4 regions of the Streptomyces sp. WM6372 genome follow, and region 1 is predicted to be linked to each of the others. Evidence: riboswitches for the same ligand, from Rfam matches in the RefSeq annotation. Region 1 holds a riboswitch; each other region holds the start of a gene.
What was found. Region 1 has a riboswitch for cobalamin ahead of ADK52_RS00180 (CbtB domain-containing protein). Riboswitches for the same ligand answer to the same signal wherever they lie in the genome.

Region 1 (4,203 bases):
GCCTCCTCGGCGTCCCCGCCCAGCGGCAGGTCGATGCCCAGGCTCGGGATGCGCAGCCGCAGTGGCCGCGAGACCCGCAGCGGCGTGATGGCGGCGGCGCGCGCGGGCCGGGCCCCCTTGCCCGGTGCGTGCTGCCCGGCATGCTCCAGCTGCTCGACGAGCCGGCGGTGGCCGGACAGACCCAGCGCGCGGGAGGGCAGCGCGTCGGCGGCGGTGGCCGCCGCGGGCCGGGCACCCTCGGTGCTCCGCAGCATGCCGACGCCGGCTCCCAGCAGAGCCACTGTCAGCACGCCGACCACCCACTTGGCGCGGGCCATGGACTTCCCTCCCGATCCGGTCCCCGGCTCCGGCGGCCGGGACTCCTGAGAGCAGTGGACCCTCTCCTTGCCCGTCAGTACCGCTTACAACGCCGGAGAGTGACGCCGCGTCACAGGCGTGTCGCCGTCCCGTCGCGGACGTCTTCCCAGCTGGCGACGGGTAAGCCACCGCCATTCCGTGGATTGCGCGAGATACGACCGAACGAGTGGACCGGAGAAAACACCGCGGCCCCGGCCGCCGGGGCGGTCAGGGCCGTGGATTGCCGGGTTCGGCGTCAGCTCGCGGGCTGCGCCTCCTGCCGCGGGGCGGCGGCCGGGGTGAGGGAGCGTTCGGCGAGGACGCCGAAGGCCAGACCGAAGGTCGTCCACATCACGGCCTGGATGGCCAGGGTGGCGAGGCGGAACTGCCAGATCAGGGCGGCCGGGAAGTCCGCCGGGACCTCGTTGATGCCGGGCAGGGACGCGTAGGCGACGGCGACCGCCGCGACGAAGGCGACCGAGGCCACGATCGACGCGTTCCAGTTCCCGAGCTTGGGCGCCAGGCGCCGGCCCAGGATGAGCGCGGCCGCCGACAGCAGCACGCTCAGCGCGATCATCAAGACGTAGAGGGTGGTCCTCCGGACGACGGTGTCGGGGTCTCCGACGGCCGGCGGGTTGGAGGGGTACTTGAGGAACGGCACGAGGTTGAGGGCGACGAACAGGCCGCCCGAGACCAGCAGGGCCGTGACCCGCGGGCCGAAGCGGCCGATGCGGCCCAGGGCGTAGCAGAAGATGAGCGCGGCGATGCCGCCGAGCGCGATCCCGTACAGCAGCGTGCCGGTGCCGAGGCCGGCCGTGGCCTGGAGGGCCCGGCTGACCGGGGCGGCCTCCTCGCCGTGGTCGTGGGCGGCGTGGCCCGCTTCCTCGATGGCGATGGCCGCGTCGACCTTGGACTCACCCAGGACGTACGCGACGAGGAAGGCGGCCACGCCTGCGAGCAGACCGGCCAGCATGCCCCGGACCAGCAGGACGCGGGGGGAAATGGGGTTCATGGTTCGGTTCTTCCCTTGCTGAGGTGGAGATCAGTGGCAGGGGAAGCCGAGGAGGTGGCGACCGTCGTGCATCCACTCGTGGACGGTGTCGCCTTCGAAGAGCGCGGTGGCGCCCTGCTCGGCACCGACGAGGTAGAGCAGGACCAGCATCAGGACGCCGACGAACACGGCCCAGGGGGCGAGCGCGGAGAGCGAAATCGGGGCGACGGCGGGGGCCGTCGTGGGCACGGCGGAGTGAGCCATGGCAGTACCTCCAGAGGGAACACGCGTCCCGGTCAGTGGTGCTCGCGACGACATGGCGGGTCTGACTTTCCCTCCCCCTCCGGGAGGATTCACAGTGGCGCGACCGTGCCGGATTTTCACCGGTACTTCCGTCATACCGTCGTCTTTTTTAGGTTGTCGTCCGAGACGGTACCGCGTTTACGCTCCCCTTATGAAGAGTGCCGTGGTACGAGTTCAGTTCGTGACACGCCCGTTCGACGCCGCCGCACGGCAGATACGTTTCGGCCACGGCGTCCCCTGCCCGGGTTACGAGGGCCTGCGCGGCCCGGACACGGGGGCATGGGCGGGCCGGACCCTGGACGAGGTCTCCGCCGAGGATCCGGCCGCCGTACAGCGATGGCTGACCGACCCCGGCTACGCGCCGCCCGGCGGGGAATCCGTCACCGCGCTGATCGCCCGCGTGGGCGCCGCACTCGCCGGCCTGGACCCCGGCACGCATCGCGCCGTGGTCGACCAGGCCGTCGTACGGGCGGGCGTGGTGCACGCGCTGGAGCTGCCGGCCGCAGCGTTCTGGCGCCTCGACGTACGGCCGGACACGGTGACCCACCTCACCGGGCGGCTCGGCCGGTGGAACCTCCAACTCGGCCGGCCACTCGACGAGTAGCCGCTACGCGACGATCCAGTCGCTCGTCGCGATCACCGGCTGCACGCCGTCGCGGTGGATGGTGCCCTCGATCAGGCCGTACATCCGGTCCGCCGCGAAGTAGACCTCGTTGTCGTTCTTGAGGCCGAAGGGCTCCAGGTCGACGAGGAAGTGGTGCTTGTTGGGGAGGTTGAGGCGTACCTCGTTGACCCGCGGGCAGTTGTCGAGCACCCGCTCGGCCATCTGGTTCAGGGTCTGCTGGAGCGAGTACGAGTAGGTCTCGGCGAAGGCCTCCAGCATGTTCTTGCGGACCTTCTTGTACGACCGGTCCCAGTCGAACGCGGCGTCGTCGGCGGCGAGCGCCGAGTGCGCCCAGCGCGCGGTGACCTTGGTCGCCAGGATGCGGTCGTACGCCTCTTTCAGCGTCGTGTACTCGTCCTTGATGTAGCCGTGGAACTCGGAGTTCGTCGAGTTCATCACGGTCAGGTCCTTCAGACCCGAGATGACCTGGAGGCCGGTCGTCTCGCTGTACGTGATCTGCGCCGTGCGCACCTCCTGGCCCTTGCGGACGAAGGAGTGCTGCTCCTTGCGCGTCGGGACCGGGATCCGCTCCCAGGCGTACTCCTCGATCCGGATCTGCGCCTCGCGGATCGGCGACTGGGAGGAGACGAAGTGCTTGGCGAGCAGGACGCCGAAGGCCTCGGGCGAGGCGATGCCGTGCTCCTTGCCGAAGGCGTACACCGTGTTCTTGGTGGTGTCGGTCGGCAGGCAGTTGGCGTTGTCGCCGGTCAGGTGGACGTCGCGGAACTCGCCGCGGAGCGCGACCGAGACGTTGAGGTCGCGGATCTCGTGCCATGACCCGTCGGATCCCTTGCGGGTGACCTTGACGATGCGGTTCTCGGCCTTGCCGTACTGGTTCTGCGCGAGGACGTGCTTGCTCATGGCTGTATTCCTTCGGGTACACGGAGTCCGACTGACTGGATCCCGTACGCCCGGCGTCCAGCGGTCGGCCCGCTCCCCGCCGTTCGGTCACGGAGGACCGCCCCGGGACTGACGTGCATCCCGGTCCGTAGGTGCTCTCTCGGATTCCAGCACGTTCACGTGGTGTTCGGAATGGCGCGGAACGTCCAAGACAGGCACCCACGGATTGGGTGACCGTATATCCGTGCAGGTCAGGACATGTGCGCGTCCGCCACGGACAGGGCCTCGTCGAGGATCCGCAGGCCCTTGGCCACGTCCTGCGGGCCGATGTTGCAGGGCGGGGCGACGTGGATGCGGTTGCCGGCGGTCAGCGGCCACAGCCCGCCCTTCTTGCAGGCGGCCCCGAACTCGGCCATCGGCGCGTTGTCCGCCCCGGCCGCGTTGTACGGGACGAGCGGCTCGCGCGTCTGCCGGTCCCGTACGAGCTCCAGGGCCCAGAAGGTGCCCAGGCCGCGGACCTCCCCGACCGACGGGTGCTTCTCGGCGAGGGCGCGCAGACCCGGCCCCAGCAGCTCCGCGCCGGTACGGGCGGACTGCTCGACGATGCCCTCCTCCTCCATGACGTTGATCGTCGCCACGGCGGCTCCGCAGGCCAGCACGTGCCCGGAGTAGGTCAGCCCTCCCGGGTAGGGACGGCGCGCGAAGGTCTCGGCGATGGCGGCCGAGATGGCGACTCCGCCGAGCGGGACGTATCCGCTGGTCACGCCCTTGGCGAAGCAGATCAGGTCGGGGGTGACGTCCCAGTGCTCCGAGGCGAACCACTTTCCGGTGCGGCCGAAGCCGACCATGATCTCGTCGAGGATGAAGACGATGCCGAAGCGGTCGCAGAGCTCGCGGACCCCGGCGAGGTAGCCGTCCGGGTGGACGAGCACGCCCGGAGCGCCACCGACGGTCTCCAGGATGATCGCGGCGATGGACTGCGGGCCCTCGAAGACGATCGTGTCCTCGAGGTGGCGCAGCGCGCGCTCGCACTCCTCGGCCTCGGTGGTCGCGTAGAACGGCGAGCGGT
Region 2 (4,203 bases), on a different contig from region 1:
GCGCGCCATCGGCGGCACCAGGTGGTCGACCAGGGTGGCGTGCACGCGGCGCTTGGCCTGGGTGCCCTCGCCCGGGTCGTTGACCAGGAACGGGTAGATCAGCGGCAGGTCGCCGAGCGCGGCGTCCGGCGCGCAGGCCGCGGACAGCCCGGCGTTCTTGCCCGGCAGCCACTCCAGGTTGCCGTGCTTGCCCAGGTGGATCATCGCGTCGGCGCCGAAGCCGCCGTCCTCCGCGCGCGCCTGGATCCAGCGGTACGCGGCCAGGTAGTGGTGCGAGGGCGGCAGGTCCGGGTCGTGGTAGATCGCGATCGGGTTCTCGCCGAAGCCGCGCGGGGGCTGGATCAGGATGAGCAGGTTCCCGCGGCGCAGGGCCGCGAGGACGATGTCGCCCTCCGGGTTGGCCGAGCGGTCCACGAACATGTTGCCCGGGGCCTCACCCCAGTGCTGCTCCACGCTGCCGCGCAGCTCGGCGGGGAGCTCGGCGAACCACCGCTTGTAGTCGGCGGCCGGGATCCGGACCGGGTTGCGGGCCAGCTGCTCCTCGGTCAGCCAGTCCTGGTCGTGGCCGCCGGCCTCGATCAGGGCGCGGATCAGCTCGTCGCCGTCGCCCGAGACGAGGCCCGGGATGTCCTCGACGGGGCCGAAGTCGTAGCCGCCCGCGATGAGGGTGCGCAGCAGTTCCACGGCGCTGGCCGGGGTGTCGAGGCCGACCGCGTTGCCGATGCGGGAGTGCTTGGTCGGGTACGCGGAAAGGACGAGCGCGACCTTCTTGTCGCGGCGCGCGATGTGCCGCAGCCGGGCGTGCCGCACGGCGATGCCGGCGACGCGGGCGGCGCGCTCGGGGTCGGCCACGTACGCCGGCAGCCCGTCCTCGTCGAACTCCTTGAAGGAGAACGGGACGGTGATCAGGCGGCCGTCGAACTCGGGTACGGCGACCTGCGTGGCGGCGTCGAGCGGGGACAGGCCCTCGTCGTTCTCCTCCCAGGCGCTGCGCGAGCCGGTCAGGCACAGGGCCTGCAGAACCGGGACGCCGAGGCCGGCGAGCGCGCCCGCGTCCCAGGACTCGTCGTCGCCGCCGGCCGAGGCCGTCGCGGGCTTGGTGCCGCCGGCCGCGAGCACCGTGGTGACGATCGCGTCCGCCGACTCCAGCTCGGCGATCAGCTCCGGCTCGGGGGCGCGCAGGGAGGACACGTACAGGGGTACGGGGGTGCCGCCGGTCTCCACGATCGCGTCGCACAGGGCGTGCACGAAGGCGGTGTTGCCGCTCATCTGGTGGGCGCGGTAGTAGAGCACCGCGATGCGCGGCCCGTACGGGCGCACCGGGGTGCGCTCCAGGGGGCCCCAGGTGGGCGCCGCGGCGGGCGGCTCGAAGCCGTGGCCGGTGAGCAGCACGGTGTCGGAGAGGAACCGGGCCAGCTGGTCCAGGTTGGCGGGGCCGCCGTGGGCGAGGTAGCCGTGCGCCTCGGCCGCGATGCCGATCGGGACCGTCGAGGCCTCCATCAGCTGGGCGTCCGGGGCCTGTTCGCCGGTGAGGACGACCACCGGGCGGGTCTGGGTCGGCGCCAGGAGCAGGTCGAGGCCTTCCTGCCAGGCGCGCAGGCCGCCGAGGAGGCGTACGACGACCAGGTCGACGCCGTCGAGCAGGGCGGGGAGGTCGTCGAGGGGAAGGCGGGAGGGGTTCGCGAACCGGTACGGCACGGGGCCGTCCGCGGCGGCGCGGGCGCTGAGCAGATCGGTGTCGGACGTCGACAGCAGCAGGATCATGCGGCGGCATGCCTTCCTCGGGGTTTCCGCGCCCCGGGCAGTGTGGACAGCGGGAGTTCCTGACTCACCCGGCGGATCGCTCCGCGGGGTTCACAGTGGCGGGACCGCGCCGGATTCGCACCGGGCTTCCTCCCAGCGGGCCACGTGGCTCCGCCGGTGGTCATCTTAGGTGGCGTTCTCCCTGGCCGGGAGTGGGGGTGGCCCGGGCGCGGGGAGCGGATCCGGGCAGGTCGGGCGGAGAGTGGGGCGCAGGGGGCGGGTGGTGACGGACACAGCTCGGGGTCGGGGAATCGTGGGTATGCTCGCCGCCATGCCGCCCCAGCCCCCTTCCGCCGCATCGCGGGACGAACCGGTCATACGTGACCGCGGTGACGCCTGCCCCGGTGCGCTGCGGCTGCACGCGGCGGACGACGGGCACCTGGCCCGGATCCGGATACCCGGCGGGATGCTCGACGCGGACGCGGCCCTGCTGCTGGCCGATGCGGCGGACCGGCTCGGCGACGGGCACATCGACCTCACCTCGCGCGGCAACGCGCAGCTGCGCGGACTCGGTGCGAGCTGCGGCGGCGAGCTGCAGGCCGTGCTCGTGCGCGCCGGGCTGCTGCCCGCGCCCACCCACGAGCGGGTCCGCAACATCGTCGCCTCGCCGCTGACCGGCCTGGACCGGCGCGGCCTGCCCGACGTGGCGCCCTGGGTCGCGGAGCTGGACCGGCTGCTGTGCGCGAGCGCGCCGGCGGCCGGACTGTCCGGACGCTTCCTGTTCGCCCTCGACGACGGCCGCGGGGACGTGACCTCGCTCGCCGCCGATGTGAACCTGGCGGCCCTCCGGGACGGGGGCCGGGCCCTGCTGTGGACCGCCGGCGCGGCGGACGCCCTGCTCGTGGCCGCCGCCGATGCGCCGCGGGCCGCGCTCGTCGCGGCCTCGTACTTCCTCGACGCCGTCCGCCGGGCCGGCACCCGGGCCTGGCGGGTCGCCGAGCTGCCCGCCGAACAGGCGCTGCGTTCCGATGAGTTGGGTGCTCGGCTGGCCGCCGCCGGCATCTCCGCCTCCGTCGTACGGGGGCCGGCCGCCCTGCGCGGACCGGCACCCGAACCCGGCGTGGTCGACGGCCCCGACGGCGCCGCGGCGCTGAGCGTGTTCGCGCCGCTGGGGCGCCTGACCACCGCGCAGTGGCGCCGGCTGGCCGGGCTCACGGGCCGGCTCCGCCTGACCCCCTGGCGCGGGATCGTCGTCCCCGGCCTGCCCGCCCACGCCGCCGGCGGCGCGCTCGCCGGGCTCGCCGGGGCCGGGCTGGTGACCGGCGCCGACGATCCCTGGCGGTCCGTCACCGCCTGCACGGGGCAGCCCGGTTGCGCGAAATCCCTGGCGGACGTACGCGCCGACGCGCGTGCCGTCGTAGCGCAGCAGGGGCAGGCGCAAGTCCAGGCCCAGGACCAGGACCAGGCCCAGGACCAGACGCACGCGCCCGTGGAGGCGACCCGCCCGCTGCCCGTGCACTGGTCCGGCTGCGAACGCCGGTGCGGGCACCCCCGCGGCACCGCCTGGGCGGACGTGGTCGCCACCGCCGACGGGTACGACCTCTGCGCGCCCGGCCGAGCCCCGCGCCGCGGTGTCCCGGCCTCCGAACTTCCCGCGGCCCTCGCGGCCGTACGCCGCACCACCTCCCACGACGCAGCGAAGAAATGAGCGAGTACACAGTGTTCGAGTACGAGAAGGACGGCGCGGCGATCTACCGCCAGTCCTTTGCCACGATCCGCGCCGAGGCGGACCTCTCCGGGCTGCCCGCCTCCGTCGCCCAGGTCGCGGTGCGCATGATCCACGCCTGCGGAATGACCGACCTGCCCCAGGACCTCGGCTACACCCCGGACGTCGTGCTCCGCGCGCGGGCCGCACTGAACGCGGGCGCGCCGATCCTCTGCGACGTGCAGATGGTCGCCAGCGGCGTCACCCGCAAGCGGCTGCCCGCCGGCAACGAGGTGATCTGCACCCTCTCCGACCCCGCCGTGCCGGCCCTCGCCGCCGAGATGGGCACCACGCGCAGCGCCGCGGCCCTCGAAGTCTGGCGCGACCGCGGCCTGCTGGAGGGCTCCGTGATCGCCGTCGGCAACGCGCCCACCGCGCTGTTCCGGCTGCTGGAGATGATCGAGGAGGGCGCCCCGCGCCCCGCCGCCGTCATCGGCGTCCCGGTCGGCTTCATCGGCGCCGCCGAGTCCAAGGACGCGCTCGCCGCCCACGGCTCCGGGCTCGACCACCTGATCGTGCGCGGCCGGCGCGGCGGCAGCGCCATCGCGGCCGCCGCCGTCAACGCGATCGCGAGCGAGGAAGAATGAGCACGGGAACGACCTCCGGGAAGCTGTACGGCGTCGGGCTCGGTCCCGGCGACCCCTCCCTGATGACACTGCGGGCCGTCGAGGTGATCGCCGAGGCGCAGGTCGTCG
Region 3 (4,203 bases), on a different contig from region 1:
CCCGCCCGGTCGTACGAGACCGCCGCGCCGTCGAGGCGCAGCGACCCCGAGCCGGGCCGCAGGCCCCCGCTCAGCAGCCGCATCAGCGTGGTCTTCCCGCTGCCGTTGCGGCCCAGCAGGACCAGCGCCCGGCCCCGCGCGATGGAGAAGTCGACGTCGGCGAGGACCATCGGGCCGTCCTCGTACGCGTAGCCGGCGCCGGCCAGTTCGACCAACGGGTTCAACCGGTCCAACGGGTTCACGGGTAAAGCCCCTTCAGGGTGAGGGTCAGGGTGATCAGTGCCGCCAGGAGGGCCCCCGACGCCGCCAGGAACCGCCACGACAGGGCCGCCTCCGGTACGAGGACCCGCAGCGAGCCGTCGTAGCCGCGGCCGGCCAGCCCCTCCTGGAGCCGCGCCGCGCGGTCGAAGGCCCGTACGAAGGAGGTCGCGGCGAGCCCGGCCAGCGAACGCCACACCGCCGCCCGCCCGGACTGGCCCAGACGGGCCGCCTGGGCGCGCCGTACCTGGGCCATCGAGTCCAGCAGCAGGAAACCGATGCGGTACATGACCAGGGCCACGTCCACCACCGGCGCCGGGACCCCGGCCCGGACCAGCCGGGGCAGGACGTCCGAGACGGGCGTCGTGAAGGCGAACAGCAGCACCCCGAGGGAGGCCGCCGAGGTCCGCAGCAGCAGCTCCGCGGCGTGCCGGGGGCCGTCGGGCGCGAGTGAGACGAACCCGGCCGGGCCGCCGACGGCGACGAGCAGCGGCAGCGCGCCGGTGAAGCAGAAGCCCAGCGGGATCCGGAACGCCCGCCACAGCTGACGCCCGGCCACGCCCGCCGGGCCGAGGAGCACGGCCAGCGTGGCGGCGGCGACCAGGGGCCCGCCGGGCCAGGGCGGCAGGCACACGGCGGTGACCGTCAGACCGAACCCCAGCAGGGCTTTTTCCAGCGGATGGCGGCGGCGCCACCGACTGCCGTGCGCCGCCACGTCGATCGGCAGCACCGCCTACGACTCCGCGGTGGGGCCGGCGGCGGCACCGGCGGCACCAGTGGCACCAGCGGCACTCGCGGCGCCCGCGGCAGTGGCACCAGTGGCAGCGGCGGCAGCGGCAGCGGCCTGGCGGCGGCCCTTGCGGACGCCGAAGTAGTACGCGAGAACGCCCGCGCCCAGTGCCGCCTGGAGGGCGAACAGCGCCGACTCCACCTCCCCGGAGGGGGGTTCGTACAGCGGCGAGAACCAGGGCTCGTAGTCCGGTTTCAGCTCGGTGATCGCCGTCTCCGCCTGCGCGTCCGCGCCCGTGAACGGCTCCTCCTTGCCCTCGCCCATCCCCAGTGCGATCGGCAGTACCGCCAGTGCCGCCACCAGGAGCAGCAGCAGGCCGTTGATCTTCGTGTTCCGGCTCATGCCCATCAGACCGCCGCCTTCCGCTCGCTGCGACCGCTCAGCTTCGCGACGCCCAGCCGGACCAGGTCCGACTTGCTCGACTGCATCAGCAGCCGCATCACGAGCACCGTCAGCAGCCCCTCGCTCACCGCGAGCGGGATCTGGGTCACCGCGAAGATGCCCCCGAACTTCGCGAGGGCGCCCGGGAACCCGCTCCCCGGGTCAGGGAAGGCCAGCGCCAGCTGCACGGAGGTCACGCAGTAGGTGACCAGGTCGGCGAAGAAGGCGCCGAAGAAGACGGTCACCATCAGCGGGACGTCGAAGCGCTTCAGCAGCAGGTACACCCCGTAGCCCGCCCAGGGCCCGGCGATCGCCATCGAGAAGACGTTCGCGCCGAGGGTGGTCAGCCCGCCGTGCGCCAGCAGCAGCGCCTGGAAGAGCAGGGTGATCGTGCCGAGCACCGCCATGATCGGCGGCCGGAACAGGATCGCCCCGAGTCCGGTTCCGGTGGGGTGCGAGCAACTGCCCGTCACCGAAGGGATCTTCAGGGCGGAAAGGACGAAAGTGAACGCTCCGGACGCCCCGAGCAGCAGCGTGCTCTCCGGGTTCGCCTTCACCTCGCGGGTGAGGGCGCGGACACCGTGGACGACGAACGGAGCGGACGCGGCGCCCCAGGCGACCGCGTGCAAAGGGGGCAGGAACCCCTCGGCTATATGCATGAGTGGGGAGACCTCTCCAGCACCTCGTGGATGGACAACGCGCCCCGGCCGGTCTCCTGGCTCACGGGTGCTGATGCCCTGGCTCCGCCTTCCCGGGCGGTGCGGAACTTCCCGCGCCGCCCAGTGGCCTCCCGCGGGATGGAGCCGGACTTCCCGTTCACAGTGGCGAGGGCCGCACCGGTTCTCCACCGGTTTCCCGAACACCAAGGCCAGATGACCTTAGTCGGACGGACGGACCGGCACCAACCCGGCCCGAACGGTTCCGAACGGGTGCGGTCCGGCGGCGGCGCCGCCCGGGCCCGTACGAGGCTCCGGCCCGAGCGGCGGCCACGACCTAGCGGCAGACGTTGCGGTGCGCGACGTCCAGTACGAACCGCTCGGGCCCGTGCAGCGTGAAGGAGCTGACGGAGGGTTTGGCGCCGAAGGCGGCGCCGAAGGTCACGTACCCCTCGAAGTCGCCGGTCAGGGCGAGGCCCTTCAGTTGCGGCAGGTGGATCCTGACCAGCTTCGGCCCGCGGTACGTGCCGGCGCCCGTGCGGTCGTGCGCCGCGGCGGGATGCAGCCGGATCTCCAGGAAGTACTTCCCCGTCAGCGGGACGGGTGCGCCGGACCCGTCGTGGACCAGCCGGGGGACGCGGGTGACGGTGGCCCGGGGAACGTATCCCCGCAGGTCGATGACGATGCGGTCGTACGTGCAGTGTCCGCCCCAGCGGGCGTTCACGACGAGCGGCGTGGGCCGGACGGCGGCCGAGGCCGGCGCGGCGAGGGTGATCCCGGCGGTGAGCAGCGCACCTGTGGCGAGTGCCACGAGCTGCCGGCGGTGGAGGTGATTCATGACGTCCCCCTGATTCTTCGGAGGCGGGGACCGGTGTCACTGCTGAGGACACTCCCGGCGGGCTCATGGTTGCACCCAAACCGGAGCAAACCAAAAGAAACAGCCCTGAATCCTCCGCTACCGGGGGAGGAGGGTGCTGAGCTCGGCGTCGAGGTCGTAGTGCCGCCGCTCCTCGCCCCGCGGCACCAGCCCGACCAGCCGCCGGCACAGCGCCCGTACGTCCTTCGCCCGGGCGGACACCACGCAGCTCTGCGCGCCGTTGCTGAAGGCGAGGAAGACCCGAGGCTCCCCGCCCCGCCACCGCGGCCACACCTGGACGTCCCCCTCGCCCGTCGCGCAGATCTCCCCGTCGAGCAGCAGGTCCCGGGAGAACACCCAGCGCGCCAGGTGCATCCCGGCCCCCCGGAAGTCGAGCGCCAGCTCGTAGGGCCGGTCGCGGCGGTACGTGAAGGCCCCGCACACCGGCACGGGCTCGGGCGAGGCCTCCAGCCGGAGCGGGAGGACGCGGTACTCGATGCCGTCCATGCGCTGCGCCTCTCTGTCGTGTCCCGGCCGGGCGGCTTGCGGGCCCTCCCGGGCAAGCTAGCCCACCCCCCGGCCGCCCCGGCGGGCCGAAGGTCCCGACCCCGGGGGCCGCTGGGCCCGTCTTCTCACAGGAACGGGGACGGGAACGCGAAGGGGCCCGCCCTCCGGGGGGAAGGCGGGCCGCCGCGTCACCGGTCCGTTACGGGACGGGGTTGAACACGAACGAGCCGTTGGACTGCCCGATGGCGGTGAAGCCGGCGCCGTTGGCCTGGGCGCCGTTGCTCTGGTTGGACGCCCCGGAGCCCGTGGCGACCTGCTGGGTGGTGGAGGAGTTGCCGAGGTTGCCGCCGGCGACCCCGCTGCCGAGGATCTCGGCGACGGCGGCGTCGGACGAGACGCCCGCACCGGCTCCGTTGTCGGCCTGGGCCGTGCCGGCGAAGAGCGCGACGGCGAAGGGGAGCGCTGCGACGGCCGCCAGGACGCGGATGCTGCGGTTGCTTGCCATGATGAGGTCCTCCAGTGCACAAAAAGGCTGCGGTCCAAGGCGGTTGGCCGACCGCCGGGGGTGTGGCCGCGACGTCACGTGATCACCATGGCGCATGTGATCATCGAGAAACCAGCCCGCAGCGGAGGGTTCGCCCTCAAGCGTGATCAACTCCCCGCAAACCTCAATTGGCCTGCGATTTCACCGTGTTGTGGAACGCCGGAGGGGCCCGGCGCGCACCGCGCCGGGCCCCTCCTCCGTCATGCGTGCC
Region 4 (4,203 bases), on a different contig from region 1:
CGCAGTACGTCGACGGGGAAGTGCTTGTCCTGGTCCCAGGTGAGGGAGTGCGGGGCGAGCTGCTCCTGGGCGAAGTCGAGGGTGACCTCGGCCAGGGCGAGCTGGTCCTTGGTGAGCAGGGTCGTGGTCACGGCGTCATCCCATCGTCGGGATGGTGAAGCTCGCGCCCTCCTTGGCCCCGGAGGGCCAGCGCGAGGTGACGGTCTTGGTGCGGGTGTAGAAGCGGATGGCGTCCGGACCGTGCTGACCCAGGTCGCCGAAGCCGGACTTCTTCCAGCCTCCGAAGGTGTGGTAGGCGACGGGGACCGGGATGGGGACGTTGACGCCGACCATGCCGGTGTTGACGCGGCGGGTGAAGTCGCGGGCGGTGTCGCCGTCGCGGGTGAAGATGGCCACGCCGTTTCCGTACGGATGCTCGCTGGGCAGGCGCAGGGCCTCCTCGTAGTCGGCGGCCCGTACGACGCACAGCACCGGGCCGAAGATCTCCTCGCGGTAGATCCGCATCTGCGGGGTCACCCGGTCGAAGAGGGAGGCTCCGGCGAAGAAGCCGTTCTCGTGGCCGGGGAGGGTGAACCCTCGTCCGTCCACGAGGAGTTCGGCGCCCTCGGTGGCGCCGATGCCGACGTGGCGGTTGACCCGGTCGAGGGCTTCCCGGCTGACGAGGGGGCCGAAGTCGGCGTCCGGGTCGTCGGAGGTGCCGATGCGCAGGGCGGAGATGCGCTCCGTCAGCTTGGCCACCAGCGCGTCCGCGGTCTCCTCGCCCACGGGGACGGCGACGGAGATCGCCATGCAGCGCTCGCCGGCCGAGCCGTAGCCGGCGCCGATGAGGGCGTCGGCGGCCTGGTCGAGGTCGGCGTCCGGCATCACGATCATGTGGTTCTTGGCGCCGCCGAAGCACTGGGCGCGCTTGCCGTGGGCGGCGGCGGTGGCGTAGATGTGCGCGGCGATCGGGGTGGAACCCACGAAGCCGAGGGCCTGGACGCGCGGGTCCTCCAGGAGGGTGTCGACGGCCTCCTTGCCGCCGTTGACCACGTTGAGCACGCCCGGCGGCAGCCCGGCCTCCAGGAACAGCTCGGCGAGGCGCAGCGGTACGGAGGGGTCCCGCTCGGAGGGCTTGAGGATGAAGGCGTTTCCGCAGGCGAGGGCTGGTGCGGCCTTCCACAGCGGGATCATCGCGGGGAAGTTGAAGGGGGTGATCCCGGCGACGACCCCGAGCGGGCCGCGCAGCGAGTGCACGTCGATGCCGGAGCCGGCGTTGTCGGTGAACTCGCCCTTGAGGAGGTGCGGAATTCCGGCGGCGAACTCGACTACCTCCAGCCCGCGTTGGAGGTCGCCGTGGGCGTCGGCGACGGTCTTGCCGTGCTCGGCGGACAACAGCCGGGCCAGTGCCTCGCGTTCGCCTTCGACGAGCTGGAGGAAGCGCAGCATGACGCGGGCACGCCGCTGCGGGTTCCACTGGCCCCATTCCGCCTGTGCCTCCTCGGCGTTGGCGATGGCCGCCTCGGTGTCGGCGCGGCCCGCCAGGGGAACGCGGGCCTGGACGGCTCCGGTGTTGGGGTCGTACACGTCGGCGTGGAGACCTGAGGTCCCGGTGGTGTGCTTTCCGCCGATGAAGTGGGTGAGTTCACGGACCATGGGAAGCCTGCTCTCGTCAGGTGGGATCCGAGGAGGGCGCGGCGGGCCGGCGGGGCGGCACCGGTCGTGGTGCGCGCCGCCGCCGGGCGGGCCGCGGGACAGCGAAGGCAGCAGGCGCGGGGCGGGTTGCGGGGGCCGGCGCGGATGCGGGTGCGGAGGGGGATGCGCCTGCGCAAGCTCATGCCTGAGCGGCAAGCGGGTGCAGGCGCGGGTGCGGATGCCTTCGGTGAGCTACGAACGCGCGGTCATGGCCGCGTACTTCGCGAACTCCGCCGGATCACCAGGGCCGTGGTCACGTACCGGTGCCATGCGTGTCTTCTCCATCCTCGTGGACAACACGGAACACCCCACGGCCGGTATCCTGACTCCCGGATCAGCGCGCGCCGTCCGGCCTTCCCGACGGATCTCCCCGTCAGTGGCCTGACCTGCTGGACAACACGCTCCCCGGTCACAGTGGCGGGACCGCGCCGGATTCACACCGGCTTCCCTGCACCGCGGGCTCTGTCACGAACATATAGTTGGACGTCCTAGTAAGTCCACCCCCCTCCACCGGAAGTCCGGCCACCTCCACCGCGTCGGGTGAACGCGGGCCCGATCAGCCGCCTGCCGCGGAGGCAGGCCGTGCGCCGTCCCGGGGGCCCCGGGACCGGACCATCAGGCCGGCGACCAGACCCGCGAGCACCACGCTGCCGGCCGCCCACCACAAGTTGGCGGTCTGGGCGCGCAACAGCTCCTTCTCGATCATCCGAGGCATCACCGACCCGGCGCCCAGGCGGCCCACCCGGCCGGAAAGCACGGTGTCGAACACTGCCGCGCCGATCGCCGTGCCCAGTGCCTGGGCCGTGAAGAGGGCCGCCGCGGCTCTCCCGGAATGCTCCGCCGCGACCGCGCCGGTCACGGTGGCGAAGATCGGGACGAACGCCACGCCGATACCGAGGCCGACGAGGAGCATGCCGGGCAGCACCCCGGTCGCGTACGAACCCTCGAACCTCAGGCCGGTCAGCAGGAACAGCCCGACCGCCGTGAGCGCCAGGCCCGCCAGGATCGGGACGCGGGGCGCGACGCGGGGCAGCAGTCGGGCGGAGACCTGGGTGGAGCCGACCACGATCGCGGCGACCAGGGGGAGGAAGTCCTCTCCGGCCGTGGCCGGGTCGTAGCCCAGGACGACCTGGAGGTAGTAGCCCACGACCGGGTACAGGGCGAAGGTGCCGACCCCGGCCAGGAGCACGGCGAGGAGACCGCCCGCGCGGTTCGGGTCCGTGAAGACGTACGCCGGGAGGAGCGGGTTCGATGCCGCGGACTGCCGCCACAGGAAACCGGCGAGCAGGAGGACGCCCCCCACGAGCAGGACCAGGACCAGGGGGGTGGCCCAGCCGCGCGGCTGGGCCTCGCCGAGTCCGTACATCAGGGCGGTGACCCCGCCGGAGCCGAGCAGCACGCCCGGTACGTCGAAGTGGCCGGCGGTGCGGCCCGGGCGCTCGTGCACCAGGGCGAGCGTGCCGATCAGCGCGATCACGGCGATGGGAACCCCGACGTACAGCGAGCCGCGCCAGCTCAGGGCGTTGACCAGCCATCCGCCCTCGGCCGTCCCGAGTGCCGTGCCTCCGGCCGCGATCGCGGCGTAGATCCCGAAGGCCCTGCCGCGTTCCTTCGGGTCGGTGAAGCCCGTGGCCACCAGGGACAGCGCGGCCGGTGTCAGCAGCCCGCCGAAGACGCCCTGGAGGACGCGGGCCCAGACGAGCGTGCCGGACTCACCGGCCGATCCGCCGAGCGCCGAGGCGGCCGCGCAGCCGAGCAGACCGACGATCAGTGTCTGTTTGCGTCCCACGACGTCCGCGATGTGCCCGCCGAACAGCAGCACCGCACCGAAGGCGATGCCGTAGGCGCCGACCATCGTCCGCATGCCATCGGCGGACACGTCCAGGTCGGCCCGCACACCCGGAAGGGCGACGCTGAAGTTCCCCGCTTGCAGGAACACCAGCAACTGCACCAGCGCGATCACCGCCAGCCCCCACCAGCGCTTGGGGTGCGCGGGCTCCTGACCGGAAGGGGAGGCCTGGGGCGGGATCAGCGGCCAGGCGCTCGGGGGCGCGCCCGGGGGCGGCCCGAATCCCCGCGCGGGATCGAAGGGCGCGGGAGGCGTCGGGGCGTAGGCGGGCGGCAGGGGCGGCGGCTGGTCCCGCCGCTGGTCCTGCGGGACGGGCATCCGCTCGGGGGCCGGAGCCTGGGCGGGGATCACCGGGGCGTAGTCGAGCAGCTCGGCGGCATGGCGGCCGAGCTGCGCCAGTACGGCGCCCGGCAGCCACTCCGCCGCCTGATCCGTCCCCTGATCCGCCGCCGTACGCTCGGCCACTTCCCGGGGGCTCGGCCGCCGGGCCGGGTCCTTGTGCAGGCATTCCCGTACGAGGCCGACCAGCGTCTCCGGTACGCCGGTCAGGTCCGCCTCCTCCTCGGCGACCCGGAAGAGGTGGGCGTTCAGGCCGGTCTCCGTGGCGCCGAAGAGGAGGCGCCCGGTGGCGGCGTAGACGAGGACGGCGCCCAGGCAGAAGACGTCGCTGGCGGGGGTGA

Region 2: it holds a riboswitch for cobalamin, as region 1 does, so the genes downstream of both, cobN (cobaltochelatase subunit CobN) here and ADK52_RS00180 (CbtB domain-containing protein) in region 1, are expected to answer to the same signal.
Region 3: it holds a riboswitch for cobalamin, as region 1 does, so the genes downstream of both, ADK52_RS10615 (energy-coupling factor ABC transporter permease) here and ADK52_RS00180 (CbtB domain-containing protein) in region 1, are expected to answer to the same signal.
Region 4: it holds a riboswitch for cobalamin, as region 1 does, so the genes downstream of both, ADK52_RS33430 (CoA-acylating methylmalonate-semialdehyde dehydrogenase) here and ADK52_RS00180 (CbtB domain-containing protein) in region 1, are expected to answer to the same signal.

Annotation. Positions count from the first base shown of each region.
Region 1 is NZ_LGDB01000001.1:30,302-34,504, reverse strand. It holds gene ADK52_RS00190 (class F sortase) at 1-317, opposite strand, end outside; gene ADK52_RS00185 (CbtA family protein) at 593-1,348, opposite strand; gene ADK52_RS00180 (CbtB domain-containing protein) at 1,379-1,591, opposite strand; cobalamin riboswitch at 1,628-1,782, opposite strand; gene ADK52_RS00175 (histidine phosphatase family protein) at 1,782-2,234, shown strand; gene pucL (factor-independent urate hydroxylase) at 2,238-3,155, opposite strand; gene ADK52_RS00165 (aspartate aminotransferase family protein) at 3,386-4,203, opposite strand, start outside.
Region 2 is NZ_LGDB01000149.1:42,432-46,634, forward strand. It holds gene cobN (cobaltochelatase subunit CobN) at 1-1,764, opposite strand, end outside; cobalamin riboswitch at 1,797-1,935, opposite strand; gene ADK52_RS12740 (cobalamin biosynthesis protein CobG) at 2,075-3,451, shown strand; gene ADK52_RS12745 (precorrin-8X methylmutase) at 3,448-4,095, shown strand; gene ADK52_RS12750 (precorrin-2 C(20)-methyltransferase) at 4,092-4,203, shown strand, end outside.
Region 3 is NZ_LGDB01000115.1:202,488-206,690, forward strand. It holds gene ADK52_RS10600 (energy-coupling factor ABC transporter ATP-binding protein) at 1-233, opposite strand, end outside; gene cbiQ (cobalt ECF transporter T component CbiQ) at 239-988, opposite strand; gene ADK52_RS10610 (energy-coupling factor ABC transporter substrate-binding protein) at 992-1,390, opposite strand; gene ADK52_RS10615 (energy-coupling factor ABC transporter permease) at 1,396-2,088, opposite strand; cobalamin riboswitch at 2,117-2,311, opposite strand; gene ADK52_RS10620 (AMIN-like domain-containing (lipo)protein) at 2,423-2,923, opposite strand; gene ADK52_RS10625 (SsgA family sporulation/cell division regulator) at 3,041-3,448, opposite strand; gene ADK52_RS10630 (hypothetical protein) at 3,648-3,953, opposite strand.
Region 4 is NZ_LGDB01000227.1:116,550-120,752, forward strand. It holds gene ADK52_RS33425 (acyl-CoA dehydrogenase family protein) at 1-131, opposite strand, end outside; gene ADK52_RS33430 (CoA-acylating methylmalonate-semialdehyde dehydrogenase) at 136-1,635, opposite strand; cobalamin riboswitch at 1,969-2,154, opposite strand; gene ADK52_RS43180 (MDR family MFS transporter) at 2,231-4,203, opposite strand, start outside.